Regions from separate parts of the Shewanella sp. 10N.286.52.C2 genome, predicted to be linked through region 1. Evidence: predicted binding sites of a transcription regulator. Region 1 holds the regulator's gene; each other region holds the start of a gene.
What was found. The regulator ArgR, encoded in region 1, controls arginine synthesis, uptake and breakdown. The targets are predictions, from matches to a motif close to ANTGAATANNTATTCANT.
Positions count from the first base shown of each region.

Region 2: a site for ArgR is predicted at 1,794-1,811, ahead of BCU94_RS18470 (OadG family transporter subunit). Genes of this name have one in related genera too.
Region 3: a site for ArgR is predicted at 2,792-2,809, ahead of BCU94_RS06355 (aspartate aminotransferase family protein). Genes of this name have one in related genera too.

Region 1 covers NZ_MCTV01000001.1:16,525-21,363, forward strand. The annotation lists gene BCU94_RS00060 (DUF393 domain-containing protein) at 1-351, shown strand, start outside; gene BCU94_RS00065 (SDR family NAD(P)-dependent oxidoreductase) at 408-1,307, shown strand; gene mdh (malate dehydrogenase) at 1,425-2,360, opposite strand; gene argR (transcriptional regulator ArgR) at 2,666-3,136, shown strand; gene rsuA (16S rRNA pseudouridine(516) synthase RsuA) at 3,226-3,915, opposite strand; gene BCU94_RS00085 (M13-type metalloendopeptidase) at 4,200-4,839, shown strand, end outside.
Region 2 covers NZ_MCTV01000068.1:151,402-156,240, reverse strand. The annotation lists gene oadA (sodium-extruding oxaloacetate decarboxylase subunit alpha) at 1-1,412, opposite strand, end outside; gene BCU94_RS18470 (OadG family transporter subunit) at 1,430-1,678, opposite strand; tRNA gene BCU94_RS18465 (tRNA-Arg) at 2,438-2,514, opposite strand; tRNA gene BCU94_RS18460 (tRNA-Ser) at 2,584-2,675, opposite strand; tRNA gene BCU94_RS18455 (tRNA-Arg) at 2,682-2,758, opposite strand; tRNA gene BCU94_RS18450 (tRNA-Arg) at 2,780-2,856, opposite strand; tRNA gene BCU94_RS18445 (tRNA-Arg) at 2,890-2,966, opposite strand; tRNA gene BCU94_RS18440 (tRNA-Arg) at 2,999-3,075, opposite strand; tRNA gene BCU94_RS18435 (tRNA-Ser) at 3,097-3,188, opposite strand; gene csrA (carbon storage regulator CsrA) at 3,415-3,618, opposite strand; gene alaS (alanine--tRNA ligase) at 4,034-4,839, opposite strand, start outside.
Region 3 covers NZ_MCTV01000013.1:96,038-100,876, reverse strand. The annotation lists gene astD (succinylglutamate-semialdehyde dehydrogenase) at 1-207, opposite strand, end outside; gene astA (arginine N-succinyltransferase) at 218-1,237, opposite strand; gene BCU94_RS06355 (aspartate aminotransferase family protein) at 1,348-2,565, opposite strand; gene BCU94_RS06350 (HDOD domain-containing protein) at 2,904-4,046, opposite strand; gene BCU94_RS06345 (S9 family peptidase) at 4,172-4,839, opposite strand, start outside.

The DNA of each region.
Region 1 (4,839 bases):
TGCAGCAATGAAATGCAACAATTAAAGCAACATGACCGCTTGCACAAAATTGAGCTGGCTGATTTAAACCAAGACGGTTTTGCCGAAAAGTATCCCCATATCGACTTAGAAAAAGCCAACAAAATTTTGCATGCAGAAACCAACCATGGCGAAATATTACTGGGACTGGATGTGACGGCAAAAGCTTGGGCACTTACAGGAAAACATCAATGGGTACAGTTATTGCGCTTACCTTGTATCAAACCATTAGCCGATGTGGCTTATCTTGGTTTTGCAAAACACCGCTACAAATTATCCTACCTGTTAACCGGTAAGCAGCGCTGTGAAGATGGTAGCTGTAGCATCAAATAGTGAGTTAACTGCTTAAAGCCATAGCTACAATCAGCCATCAACCCAAGGAGATTTACTTGAGCCAATCATTCACTGCAAATTCAGGCTCAGTTGCGTTAATCATTGGTGCATCTTCTGGGATTGCAAAGGCCATTATTGCAGCACTGATTAAGCAAGATACGGCAACTGACATAAAGCACCTCATCAGTATCAGCCAATCTGCAACTGCTGAGACGAAATTGGCTAATGAAAGTGCTAACCCCATAACTCAGCAACATATTAGCTGCGATTATTCAGCAGACGCCATTGCCACACTGTGCCAGCAATTGCAGCCGTTAAAAGGTAAAATTACTCGGGTATTTATTTGTAATGGCAGATTGCACAATCAGTATCAAATGACTGGCGCAGCAACAAGGAGCGCCTCAGAAAACACAGTTTCTAAAACTCTCCCCTTTAAAACAATAGCCCCTGAAAAGCGCTTAGAAGATGTTAACCCTGAGGCAATGCAGGCTTTGTTTGAGTCAAACACCATTACCCCTATGCTGTGGCTACAGCATTTAGTCAAACTGGTTGCAGGTAAACAGGGCTGTATTATTAATGTGCTCAGCGCCCGAGTAGGCAGTATTAGTGATAATCGCTTGGGAGGATGGTATAGCTATCGCGCTTCAAAAGCTGCGCTAAACATGCTAATTAAAACCGCGGCGATTGAATATGCTCGGCGTGCCAAAAACGTAAAGCTCATTGCTTTTCATCCCGGCACCACAGACACCCCATTATCCAAACCTTTTCAGGCCAAAGTGCCCGCTGAAAAATTATTTACTGCTGAATTTGTCGCGTCGCAATTACTGAATATCAATAACGCAATTAAGGAAGCTGGAAGCGAAAGTAGTGAAGATGACAACGCTGAAATTGTCCGAATTTACTACGATGGACAAGCCAGCTTTATTGATTGGCAAGGAAAACTGATTAGTTGGTAAAGGGCTTAGGTCTTTTCCCCTTGCAGCAACTTTAGCCTGTCAGCAACAAAAATGCGAAGCCAAAGGCTTCGCATTTTTATCGGTAAATCAAGTTATCAATAATTGATAAGCTTAAATTTACTTAACGAACTCAACACCAAGTTTGATGTCGCCGTTTAATGTATCAAGCATTGCATCACGGGCATTAGCTTCAAATGCGCTAACATCGCCGTATGGTAATACTTTTTCTACGCCGTTTTTACCAAGTAATACAGGTTGTGCGAAGAAGTCAGCATGTTCACTGCCGCCATCAACATAAGCACATTCAACCACGTTAGCTTCGCCTTGTAGGCCGCGAACCAATGATAGGCCAAAGCGACATGCCGCTTGACCCATAGACAGAGTCGCACTACCGCCACCCGCTTTAGCTTCAACAACTTCAGTACCCGCATTCTGGATACGTGTTGTTAGCGCTGCAACTTCTTCATCAGTAAAGCTTACGCCTTCAACTTGTGAAAGAAGTGGCAGAATAGTCACACCACTGTGGCCACCAATAACGTTGATGTTTACATCAGCAACGTTTAGCCCTTTAAGGTCAGCGATGAAGGTTTCAGAGCGGATAACATCAAGTGTCGTCACACCGAATAAACGGTTCTTATCGTAAACACCTGCTTTTTTAAGTACTTCAGCCGCAATAGCAACAGTAGTATTTACTGGGTTAGTGATAACGCCAATTAATGCTTTAGGGCAAGTTGCCGCCACTTTTTCAATAAGGTTTCTTACGATACCCGCATTGATATTAAATAGATCTGAGCGATCCATACCAGGCTTACGCGCAACACCTGCAGAGATAAGAACAACATCAGCGCCAACTAGCGCAGGAGTTGGGTCTTCACCAGCAAAACCAGCCACTTTTACATCTGTAGGGATGTGGCTTAAGTCAACTGCAACACCTGGAGTAACAGGAGCGATGTCATATAAAGACAACTCTGAACCTGCAGGAAGTTGAGTTTTTAATAGTAAAGCTAAGGCCTGGCCGATACCGCCAGCAGCACCAAGTACAGCTACTTTCATGATGATCTCCAATTACGTTCTAGTGATTGACTTCAGTCTGGTCTGTGACACAGATCATGTTTTCTTGTGGCGTCACATTACTGGATCACAGCGAGGATTTCAATTATCCCTTAGTAGATCACACTAATTTCCTTATTCTATGATATGTATATAAATAATGACTAATTTAGCCAGTAATAGCTAAAATGAATTTTTATTCACCAATTTAGCTTATTTCTTGACTTGATGCGTTTATCTATTCAGAATGAGCTACTTTTTTGAATAAAATCTATTCTTTTTAAAAATTACTATAAGACGAAAAAAATATGCCAGCGACTAAGAATCAGGATGAACTCGTAAAGACGTTTAAGTCGATATTAAAGGAAGAGCGCTTTGGTAGCCAAAGTGAAATCGTAATCGCACTGCAAGCAGAAGGTTTTGGCAATATTAACCAGTCAAAAGTTTCCCGTATGCTAAGTAAGTTTGGTGCAGTACGTACCCGTAATGCTAAGCAAGAAATGGTATATTGTTTACCCGCTGAGTTAGGTGTGCCAACAGCAGGCAGCCCTGTTAAAAACTTGGTATTGGATGTGGATCATAACCAAGCGATGATCGTAGTCAGAACCAGCCCCGGCGCAGCGCAGCTTATTGCCCGATTATTAGACTCGATAGGTAAGCCTGAAGGGATTTTGGGGACTATTGCTGGTGATGACACTATCTTTATTTGTCCTTCAAGTATCAAAACCATTGATGATACCTTAGAAACGGTAAAATCACTGTTTGGCTATAGTGAATAGCCCTCTTAGCAAATAACACCTTCACGATTTATTGAGCCATTAAAAAAGCAGCCTTAGGCTGCTTTTTTGGTTTTAACAGTGCGTAAGTGTTAAATTGAGGCGATTTCAGCATCGGTGAGAAAACGCCATTCGCCTTCTTCTAAATCAGCATCAAGTTCAATTTCACCCACAGCTTCACGATGTAAATTGACCACCCGATTCCCCACAGCAGCAAACATACGCTTCACTTGATGGTACTTACCTTCGCTGATAGTTAATCTGGCATGGTATTCATCAATGATCTCTAGCAGCGCCGGTTTAGTTAAGCCGTCTTCACTTTTTAATTGGATCCCTTCGGCAAAGGTTTCCACCAATGCAGGATCAAGTGATGCAGCAGCTTCGATAAGGTAACGTTTACCGCAATCTTTTTTAGGTGAGGTGATTTTATGTGACCACTGGCCATCGCTGGTGATCAGCACCAAACCTGTGGTGTCCACATCTAAACGCCCAGCAATATGCAGGGTATCGACTTTTTCAATATCCATTAATCCCAACACCGATTGATATTCTTCATCAATGGTTGAGCAAATGGTATCAACAGGCTTGTGCATCATGATGTAGCGCTCGCCCACGATCTTAATTTGACGACCTTCGATACACACTTCAGTATCATCTTTCACTTTAAAGCTCGCGTCTTTAACCACGTCACCATTACAGGTCACTTCACCTGACTTGATAACTCTTTTTGCTAATGAACGAGTCAGCTCGGTGCTCTCGCAGATAAATTTGTCTAAACGCATATATAAAACCAAGTGAAAACTAATTGGTCGCTATTATGAGCTGTTGGCTAGCAAATAGAAAACGATAAATGGCCACTGTAACATTCTGGTAATTTTTAGTTACACAACACAGTCAATAAATGCTCAATTTATCACTAAAAGCCTAGCCTTAGCCCTTGTTAAGTGCCCCTGTTAAGACTTAACATGTTGGTCACATAAAACTGTCTTAAGGCAGTGAACAATAAAAACAGCTCAAAATTAAGGCCGATAAAAAGGCTTCACTCTTCAATGCATAGGGAAACAACATGAAAAAGCTAGTTATCGGTGGGCTTTGCGCCTCACTTATCGCAGGCCTTAGTGCCTGCAATTCAGATAAAGCAGTCACTGAATCCGCAGCACCAGAAGTCGCTAAAACAGAAACCGCAATTGCCGTTGAAAAAGCCCTTACCTCAGGTATTAGCTTTGACAATATGGACAAGTCAGTTCGCCCACAAGATGATTTTTACCTCTACGTAAATGGCGGCTGGTTAAACACCGCGGAAATCCCTGGTGACCGCACCAATATCGGCGCCTTTTACGACTTGCGCGAAAATGCCCGTGACGACGTTAAAGCCATCATCGAAGATGTCAGTGCAAACCCAGATCTTAAAATGGGTACTGATGAGCAAAAAGTGGCCGATCTTTACCGTTCATTTATGGATGTTGAAACCTTAAATAAATTAGGTATTAGCCCAATCCAAGCTGAATTTGCCCAAATTGCCGCGCTAAAAGATAAAAATGAATTAACCGCCTATTTTGGCGAAAGCCAAGTTAATGGTGGCGGCACACCATTAGCGTTTTATGTCAATGTTGATGCTAAAGATTCAAGCCGTTACGCCACCCATATTTGGCAATATGGTCTTAGCCTTCCTGAAAAAGATTACTACTTCAATGAAGAAGAGCGCT
Region 2 (4,839 bases), on a different contig from region 1:
GCCGCAGGCACGGCCATATCATCAGCACTTGGCACTGGCTCAAAGGCATCAGGGTTACCGCGATTAGTCAGGAACTTAAGACCAATTTGATTAAATAGGGCATAGGTCATTACATCATCATCAGTTTCTGCGGCTAATGTAATACCGTCTTTCTTAGCGATGTCAGCAAGCTCGCTGCGAAGCTTATCTAATTCAGGTTCAATTAAATCTGCAGGGCGACAAGTAATAGCCTCTGCGCCATTTAATACCCGTGCTTGCAGCTCGGCATTAACCGGAGCCGGCGTTGCACCGTATTCGCCTTTCAGTACACCTTCGGTTTCTTTAGCTAAGGTTTTATAACGCTCGCCCATTAAGACATTAATCACTGACTGGGTGCCGACAATTTGCGAGGTTGGTGTAACCAATGGCAAAAAGCCAAGATCTTCACGCACACGAGGGATCTCTTCTAACACCTCATCCATTTTATCTGCAGCGCCCTGCTCTTTGAGCTGGTTTTCCATGTTAGTTAACATGCCACCTGGCACTTGTGCACGAAGAATACGTGAATCAATGCCTTTAAGCGCCCCTTCAAAACGGGCATATTTCTTACGTACTTCTCTAAAGTAAGCGGCAATTTCTTCTAATGCTGCCATGTCGTAACCCGTGGCGCGGCCCGAGTCTTCTGCCATAGCAACTAATGTTTCAGTAGCTGAATGGCCATAGGTTTGGCTCATGGTTGAAATCGCGGTATCAAGAATATCAACACCAGCCTCAATGGCTTTTTGATAGGTTGCAGTACTTAAACCCGTTGTAGCATGACAATGCATAGAAACGGTTAAGTCAGTTTGAGATTTTAAACGGCTGATAAGATCATAAGCTTGCATTGGCTTAAGTAAGCCTGCCATATCCTTGATGCACAGTGAGTCACAGCCCATGTCTTCAAGGTTTTTAGCCATATCAACCCAAGTATCCACGTTATGAACTGGGCTACTAGTAAATGAAATCGTACCTTGTGCATGACCGCCGACTTGCTTAACTGCTTTAACCGCAGTTTCTAAGTTACGCACATCATTCATGGCATCGAAAATTCTGAAAACATCAACACCATTGGTATGGGCACGCTCAACAAAGCGGGTCACCACATCATCGGCGTAATGACGATAGCCTAATAAATTCTGACCACGCAATAGCATTTGCTGTGGTGTATTTGGCATCGCCTTTTTCAGCTCTCTGATACGATCCCAAGGGTCTTCGCCTAAATAACGAATACAAGAATCAAACGTAGCACCGCCCCAAGACTCTAAAGACCAAAAACCAATATTATCCAGTAAAGGTGCAATAGGTAACATATCGTCTAAACGTAAGCGCGTGGCTAAAATAGATTGATGGGCGTCTCGTAATACTACATCTGTTAACGCTAAAGGCTTGCTCATGATAACTCCTAAACGATTTAATCTTTGGCACGATACTGGTGAATAGCAGAAGTGATAGCTGCTATTAACTTAGGATCAATTGATGTCGCAGCTGCGGGTACAGGTGTAGGCGCATTAGCAACAACAGGCTGAATGTCTGACTGACATAATCTAGCTACAAGATTAATGCCGATAATTAATATGCTTAAAAATATAAAAACTAAGCTCATCCCCATTATCATCATGCCCAAGGCATCCAATAATTGCTCGGATATTGATGATGTCATAAACCCTCTCTTGTCATTATGTGCAATTAAAAATTGCCCACAGGATCAGTTCCAATGTTTACACGTCAATAACGTCTGCTGAATAAATTGCACCAAAACGATGCGGCATCAACAAAAGGAATAATTATTCATTCAGCATAAGCTGTTTTTATTCCATTAAAATCCACCAGTTCAGCGATTAAACTACCCTGTGATTTTTTACCGACGAAAAATATAACCAACCTATAACAATTAATCCAACACCTTGTAAATTGGTCAGACCAAAATTAATAAGATTAAGCCCACCTTGGTGATAATTCGATAAAAATAGTTCACATATAATGAAGAATCTTCATTTTTGATTACTTTATCAGGAAAATGATAAGGTCATGACAAGATCTATATAAAAAGAGATATCAGAAATAAGAACAGCTATATTCACCAAAATTGTGCAGATGCTCTATTTAGCATAAATATGTAGTGGTTTTTGTAATTTATGGCTCATCATCAAGTTGTAGTTAAAATAAAAGCATACAAAACTAATTAACCAAGCTAAGTACAATTAATCAACTAGAGTGAACCTACTAACCAGCATGACTGAAGGATTTATCCAAATTTTGATGTGGTTCATTTTGACTTAAGATCTAAAGCAGGTTAGCGACATTTGAGTGAGTGTGAAGTAGGTATATTGGCAGGAAAACTTAAAGTCACTTTATATGACTGACTGGATTTTAGGCATAAAAAAAGCCCTGTAGATAACTACAGGGCTTTTTCTAATACTGGTGCGGATGGGAGGATTCGAACCTCCGACCGCCTGGTTCGTAGCCAGGTACTCTATCCAGCTGAGCTACATCCGCAAAATTTTTACTGCCAATCTTTACTCAGTGCTAATTGAGCTTAGTTGCATATTTAAAATATGCAAATAATGGCGGAGAGGGAGGGATTCGAACCCTCGATGGGAGTTAAAGCCCATACTCCCTTAGCAGGGGAGCGCCTTCGGCCACTCGGCCACCTCTCCGAATTATGGTGCGGATGGGAGGATTCGAACCTCCGACCGCCTGGTTCGTAGCCAGGTACTCTATCCAGCTGAGCTACATCCGCATAATTAGGTACTATTTTATATGGTGCGGATGGGAGGATTCGAACCTCCGACCGCCTGGTTCGTAGCCAGGTACTCTATCCAGCTGAGCTACATCCGCATATATAAAATTTACAGCTTTTAAATTATTTAATGGTGCGGATGGGAGGATTCGAACCTCCGACCGCCTGGTTCGTAGCCAGGTACTCTATCCAGCTGAGCTACATCCGCTCATTAAAAAATTTAAACACAACAATAGAAAATGGTGCGGATGGGAGGATTCGAACCTCCGACCGCCTGGTTCGTAGCCAGGTACTCTATCCAGCTGAGCTACATCCGCATCGTTTACTATTTTAAGAAATGGCGGAGAGGGAGGGATTCGAACCCTCGATGGGAGTTAAAGCCCATACTCCCTTAGCAGGGGAGCGCCTTCGGCCACTCGGCCACCTCTCCGTTTCTTGGCGCACATATTACTGTTTGCCGAAAATAAGTCAAACCTTTTTCAGCATCTTATATTCATTTGAACTGTTTTTGAGCACATTGATGAGTTAAGCCACAATTATCATCAATTCATTTAAAAAATTTGTATTTTTTTTAGCAAACAATCTTAAATAGTCTAAAAACAATAAAGCCAGCTTTCGCTGGCTTTATTGGTAAATCGCAAACAATGTCTGATATATCAGAAATTGCCACCATCTTCTGGTGTAACGTTGCCAGATTTTTCAGACTGGATACGTTGATAAATTTCTTCGCGATGAACTGATACTTCTTTAGGTGCATTCACACCGATACGTACTTGGTTACCTTTTACACCTAGTACAGTAACAGTCACTTCATCACCTATCATTAATGTTTCGCCAACACGGCGAGTCAAAATCAGCATTCGATTGCTCCTTTAGTCCAATCAGCATACACCAGCTTCTATCCGTAATATGCGCGTTTAATAATGTTAGCTTAATACAAATCATTAGTGACGACACTAAATCAATAAAACTTTTAAGCTTTTTACCCCAAAAAAAAGAAAAAACGTATTCCTGCGGCCTGATTATTTCAAGTTGATAACATTTAAAGGCTATTCTTTAAACAAAAGCAAAACAGGTAATTTAATAAATTGCTGCTTATGCGTACAAAAAAAGCATAAAAGTTGCTTCAATTTAGAATTATAGTAGCTTGAGTCAAAAAAGCGTAAAAAATGATACCTAAGAATGCTTTATAAGCTTGCCGAACCACTATCTCAAAGCTCAACCTAATACTCAAGCCATAAAATGCCGTAAACACCTTATGGCTTAAGTTGTCAGTTAGCCTAAACGTTCGCTGAGCCATGGTTGAACTAAGGCTAATGCTGCATCTAAGTTCTCTGGTTGTGTTCCGCCAGCTTGGGCCATATCAGGGCGCCCACCACCTTTACCGCCAACCTGCTGTGCTACCATAGCCACAAGTTCACCAGCTTTAACCTTACCGACAAGATCTTTGCTCACACCAGCAATCAAGTTAACCTTTGCATCGCCAGCAATACCGAGCACGATAATTGATGACGGTAACTTTTGCTTCAGCTCATCTTGCAAGCCTCGTAAAGATTTAGGGTCCACACCTTCAAGCTTTTTAACTAATACCTTGATGCCGTTCATCTCAACAGCTTCACCAGCAATATCGGCACTGGCTGCTGCAGCTAACTTATCTTTTAGCTGCGACATTTCTTTCTCAAGGGATTTTACTTTATCAAGCTGTGCTTTTAATTTCGCTACAACAGAGGCTGAATCTGACTTAAGCAAACTTGCCGCTTGTTCAAGTTGAGATTGCTGCTCAGCAACATAAGCCATTGCTGCGGCACCCGTTACCGCTTCAATACGGCGAATACCTGCTGCAATACCACCTTCTGAAGTGATTTTGAATAAACCAATATCACCAGTACGGCCAACATGAGTACCACCACAAAGCTCGATAGAGAAGTCACCCATGGTAACCACACGCACTTCGCTGTCATACTTTTCGCCAAACAACGCCATTGCGCCCTGCTCTTTGGCTTCATCAATCCCCATAACCGCAGTTTTTAATTCATGGTTACGACGAATTTGAGTATTAACCATGTCTTCAACTTGCTTAA
Region 3 (4,839 bases), on a different contig from region 1:
GCGGTACGCTTCAACAATGGCTAAACGCGCCTCATAGCCAAGCATAAACCAGTCAAACTGCGCACTTCTTGCGGCATCAATGGCGCTATTAACTTGGGCTTCTGTCGCCGTTTTACCGCTCCAGATCACCTCACCATTTGCTGGGTTGAGTGATGTAATTTCATGACCTTCGCCATTAGACCATTGGCCTTTGATAAATTGTGTCATTTGCTGTTTCCTACAGTTCTAATACGCGAATTTGCTGGCCTTGCTCAACCATTAGCGCTTCAGCTAATTGTGGGCTTAAGGTGACGTTATCATGCTCTTGTGAAACTAAAATTCTTGCCGCTGTTGCGCGGTAATCCGCTAACAAGGTATTGGCGACAAGATATTGATGATCGGCATGAGGCATCTTTCCAATAGTGACCGTAAGTAGACGGCTTTGACTCACGGCGCGGATGTCGCTTAGCGCACACTCCACTGTTGGACCACCATCGAAAATATCGACGTAATTTCTAAATTTAAAGCCTTCAGCCTGCAATAACTTCAGCGCAGGTTTAGTATTTCTATGCACCTCGCCAATCACTTTTTGTGCTTTTTTTGGCAATAGGCATACATGTATCGGGCTTCTTGGCATCATTTCAGCCATAAAGGCCTTTTTACCTAACCCCGATAAATAATCGGCTTCGACAAAATCAATGCCTAAGAAATGATCTTGTAACCACTCATAAAAAGGTGAATCACCCTTTTCATCGCTTACGCCGCGCATTTCAGCAATTACAGTGCTGCCAAAACGTTGCTCATGTTGAGCGAGGAATAAAAAACGCGAGCGAGAAAGCATGCGGCCGTTATAGCCTCTGCGATATTCTTTATTTAAAAACAGCGTACATAACTCTGCAGCGCCAGTGTAGTCATGGCAAAGCGTCAGTGTTTCCACTTCGTTACGAACTGAGATTTGTTTAGAATGATAGACTTCAGTGCCTAAACGGTAATGATAAAAGGCATCTTCCATCCCGACAGCGGCTTCAATACCGCAGGTACCGACAACTTGATTGGTTTTTAAATCTTCAAGCACCATCAAATAACCTTCATCGAAAGGTTTCTCAACTTGCTTGGAAAAAGAAGCTTCAGCTCTAGCGATTTTAGAGCGTAATAGCTCTTCGTTGACTGGCAGGGAAGTGAACCCATGACCCGATTCAACGGCGACCTTGTAAAGTGCTTCGTAATCACTGCCACGAATCGGTCGTATGATTAGCATCTGACTCTCCTTGATAATCCAGTAATAAAAAGTCACCAACAAACAGACTTTTCATTACCGATAACCCAATAAAAAAGCGCAAGGTTTTACCCTTACGCTTTACTTATCTATTAACCTGCAACCACTTTAGCTACAGCACGTTCGAAACGTGCTAAACCTTCAGCGATATCAGCTTCTGGGATAACAAGAGATGGAGCAAAACGCACGACGTTAGCGCCAGCAATCAAGCTCATTAAGCCTTCTGCAACCGATGCAACTAAGAAGTCACGGCTACGGCCTGCATATTGCTCGTTAAGTACTGCGCCTAATAACATGCCTTTACCACGCACTTCTGAGAACACATTATATTTGGCATTGATTGCCGCTAAACCATCACGGAATAACTGTTCGCGATGCTTAACACCATTCAGTACTTCAGGCGTATTCACCACATCCATAACAGCATTACCAATAGCGCACGCTAATGGGTTGCCGCCATAAGTCGAACCATGAGTACCAATTTTAAGATGTACGGCAATTTTAGCAGTGGTTAGCATTGCAGCAATTGGGAAACCGCCGCCTAGGGCTTTGGCGCTGGTTAAAATATCAGGCACAATATCGGTGCCCATGTAGGCAAATAACTCACCGGTACGGCCAACACCTGTTTGCACTTCATCAAAAATAACTAATGCGTCATGCTTATCAGCAAGTGCGCGCACAGCTTTTAAGAATTCTGGGTCACCATTGATAATACCGCCTTCACCTTGAAGTGGTTCAAGCATGATGGCACAAGTGTTATCAGAAATTACCGCTTCTAGAGCGGCAATATCATTAAATGGTACATGAGTAACGCTTTGTGGTTTAGGCCCGAAACCATCAGAGTAAGCCGCTTGACCACCCACAGTAACAGTAAAGAAGGTACGACCATGGAATGCTTTATCAAAGGCGATGATTTGATCTTTTTGTGGGCCGTGATTATCTAATGCGTAACGACGGGCAAGTTTTAGTGCAGCTTCATTGGCTTCAGCACCTGAGTTAGCAAAGTAAACACGCTCAGCAAACGTGGCGTTAACCAGTTTCGTCGCCAGCTCTAATGCTGGCTCATTGGTCATTACGTTTGATAAATGCCACAGCTTTTCACCTTGTTCTTTTAGGGCGCCAACAAGTGCTGGGTGACAATGACCTAAACAATTCACTGCAATACCACCAGCAAAGTCAATAAACTCATTACCTTGTTGATCCCAAACTCGACTGCCTTCTCCGCGAACTGGGATTACGGCTGCTGGCGCATAGTTAGGCACCATGACTTCATCAAATTGGGCACGTGTTAAGTTCATTTCAACGCTCATTGCTTTTCGTTCCTTAAAGTTATTAGCGACACTTAAGTCACTCTATTCCGCTTGCTGTATTGATTTTGGTTTAAGTTGACTGCGGATGTTTGTATAGCTTGCAGGTCATTATTAGCTAAAACGTGATCAAAATACCAGTTTTTAGCGGTTAACTATTCATAACTTAAATGAATAATGCATAAAGAGTTAACAAACTTCACATACAAAGTGCTATTACAGCTTATTTTTAGCATAAATAGTCATAAAAAAAGTTATTTGGCCTCAAATAAGCTAGCTATTCATCATAAATGCATAACTAAACAAGATTTAGTCATACTTAAGGGGGATAAAGCCTGACTTTAAACTAAATTAAGCTTGCGGTAATTTTGCGATTTTAAACGGATCAGCTCTTGCTCGGTAAATTCATAATAATCAAATAACACTCGCTTCTCTTGCGGCTCAATTAAACGCGATTGCTCTAATATTAATACCTTGGCATAACAACTGGCTTTGGCAACGATAGCGCTTTCTGTGGAAAACTCGCTAAAGTGATAATTTAAATCGAGCTCTTTTAGCACTTGGGTTAGCTGGCTCTGGTTAAAATCCATTAAGTCCAATAATTGCCAATTAAGCTGCTCACCATAGGACATCACTTGCTCAAACACTTCCTCAGCTGGAAATGCTGAGGCCATTACCGCATCGTATAAGGTTTTATCCCCTTTGGCGCTGGTCTCACGTAGCCAGGTTCCCCATGTGTTTTCAAATTGTCTGGCGCTGGCATTTAATATAGTCGCTGCGCCTAATTGCTTCATCAAAGCTGCGCTATAAACCAATGCCACATCCTTTTGATGCAGCGCTGCCAATGCTTTGGCCGCTATGGCGGTGATCATGCTGTAACGCCATAACTTACGACTAGCCCAAATCAGGTTAGTATTGCCCGATGGCAGCCAATGCCGTAAACAAAAGTAAGGGATCACAGCTTGCAAATTTTCAATGCCAATATAATTAAGCACTAACTTGATGTCGGTTACTTTGACTTCTGATCGCTGCGGTCTGCGGTGACTCGAGGCTGGGCTATTGATTAAATTGATAAGATCGGTCGATAGCCAGCTGATATTTTCAACAAGCGATCGCACTCGGCGCAGATCAGGTTCTTTGTTAAGCAGTAAATCCAATAATAAAATATGGGACTCTTTTAAACCCGATTGCGCTAACATCTGCTGAGGTGAATTGAGCTGATGCTCAAGGGAGCTTATGACAGTGTTAGTCAATTGCTCTGATATGCGCTGTAACACCAACTGAGCCCGCGCTTGCTCTTCTAAACGTGCTTTAATGGCTAAACGTTCAACTTCAAGTTTATTGGCGTCATCTTCTAACTGCTTATCTAAGTCATCAAGCTGCGAGGGTAACTTTTCCTTACCCATAATCAGTTGCTTATACAGCCTGCGCTCAACTTCAATGACTTTTCCTGGCCTTACGCCACCTGCTACCGACACTGCCACAAATAAACTGCCTTTAATTCTGTGTTAGTTATATGAAAATTATATTTCAACTGCTGCTTATCGTTACAAATAAGGCCTCCAAATGGAAGCCTTATGGTTTAAATCAGCTTAAGTAAAACGCATCATTACTTTAGCTCTTGCTCAAACAATTTGTAGATACGACGATATTCATCTAACCAGCTTGATGCCTGTCTAAAGCCATGTGGCTCAACAGGGTAAATCGCGGTTTCAAACATCGGCTTTTCTAACTCAATCAAGCGTTGTACTAAGCGCACACTATCTTGGAAGAACACATTGTCATCGAGCACACCGCTCATGATCAGCAATGGTTTTTGTAAACCCTGTGCGTGTTCAATTGGTGAACTCTTTTCATAGGCAATGGGGTCAACATCTGGGGTATTTAAGATGTTAGAGGTATATGGCGCATTATAATGCGCCCAATCGGTGACCGGACGAAGTGCTGCGCCCGCTTGGAATAACTCAGGCTCATTAAATAACGCCATGAACGTTAAGAAGCCGCCATAAGAGCCGCCATAGGTACCTACTTTAGCGCCGTCAACATGACTGTTAGCCGCCATCCAGCTAACGCCGTCTTTTAAATCTTCAACTTCAGGATGACCCATATTGCGATACACAGCGGTGCGCCAATCGCGGCCATAACCTTTAGAACCACGGTAATCCATATCCATGACGACATAACCCTGTTGTGTTAATAAGTTATGGAACATGAACTCTCTGAAATAGCCAGAAAAACCATTATGGGCATTTTGCAGGTAACCCGCACCATGGTTAA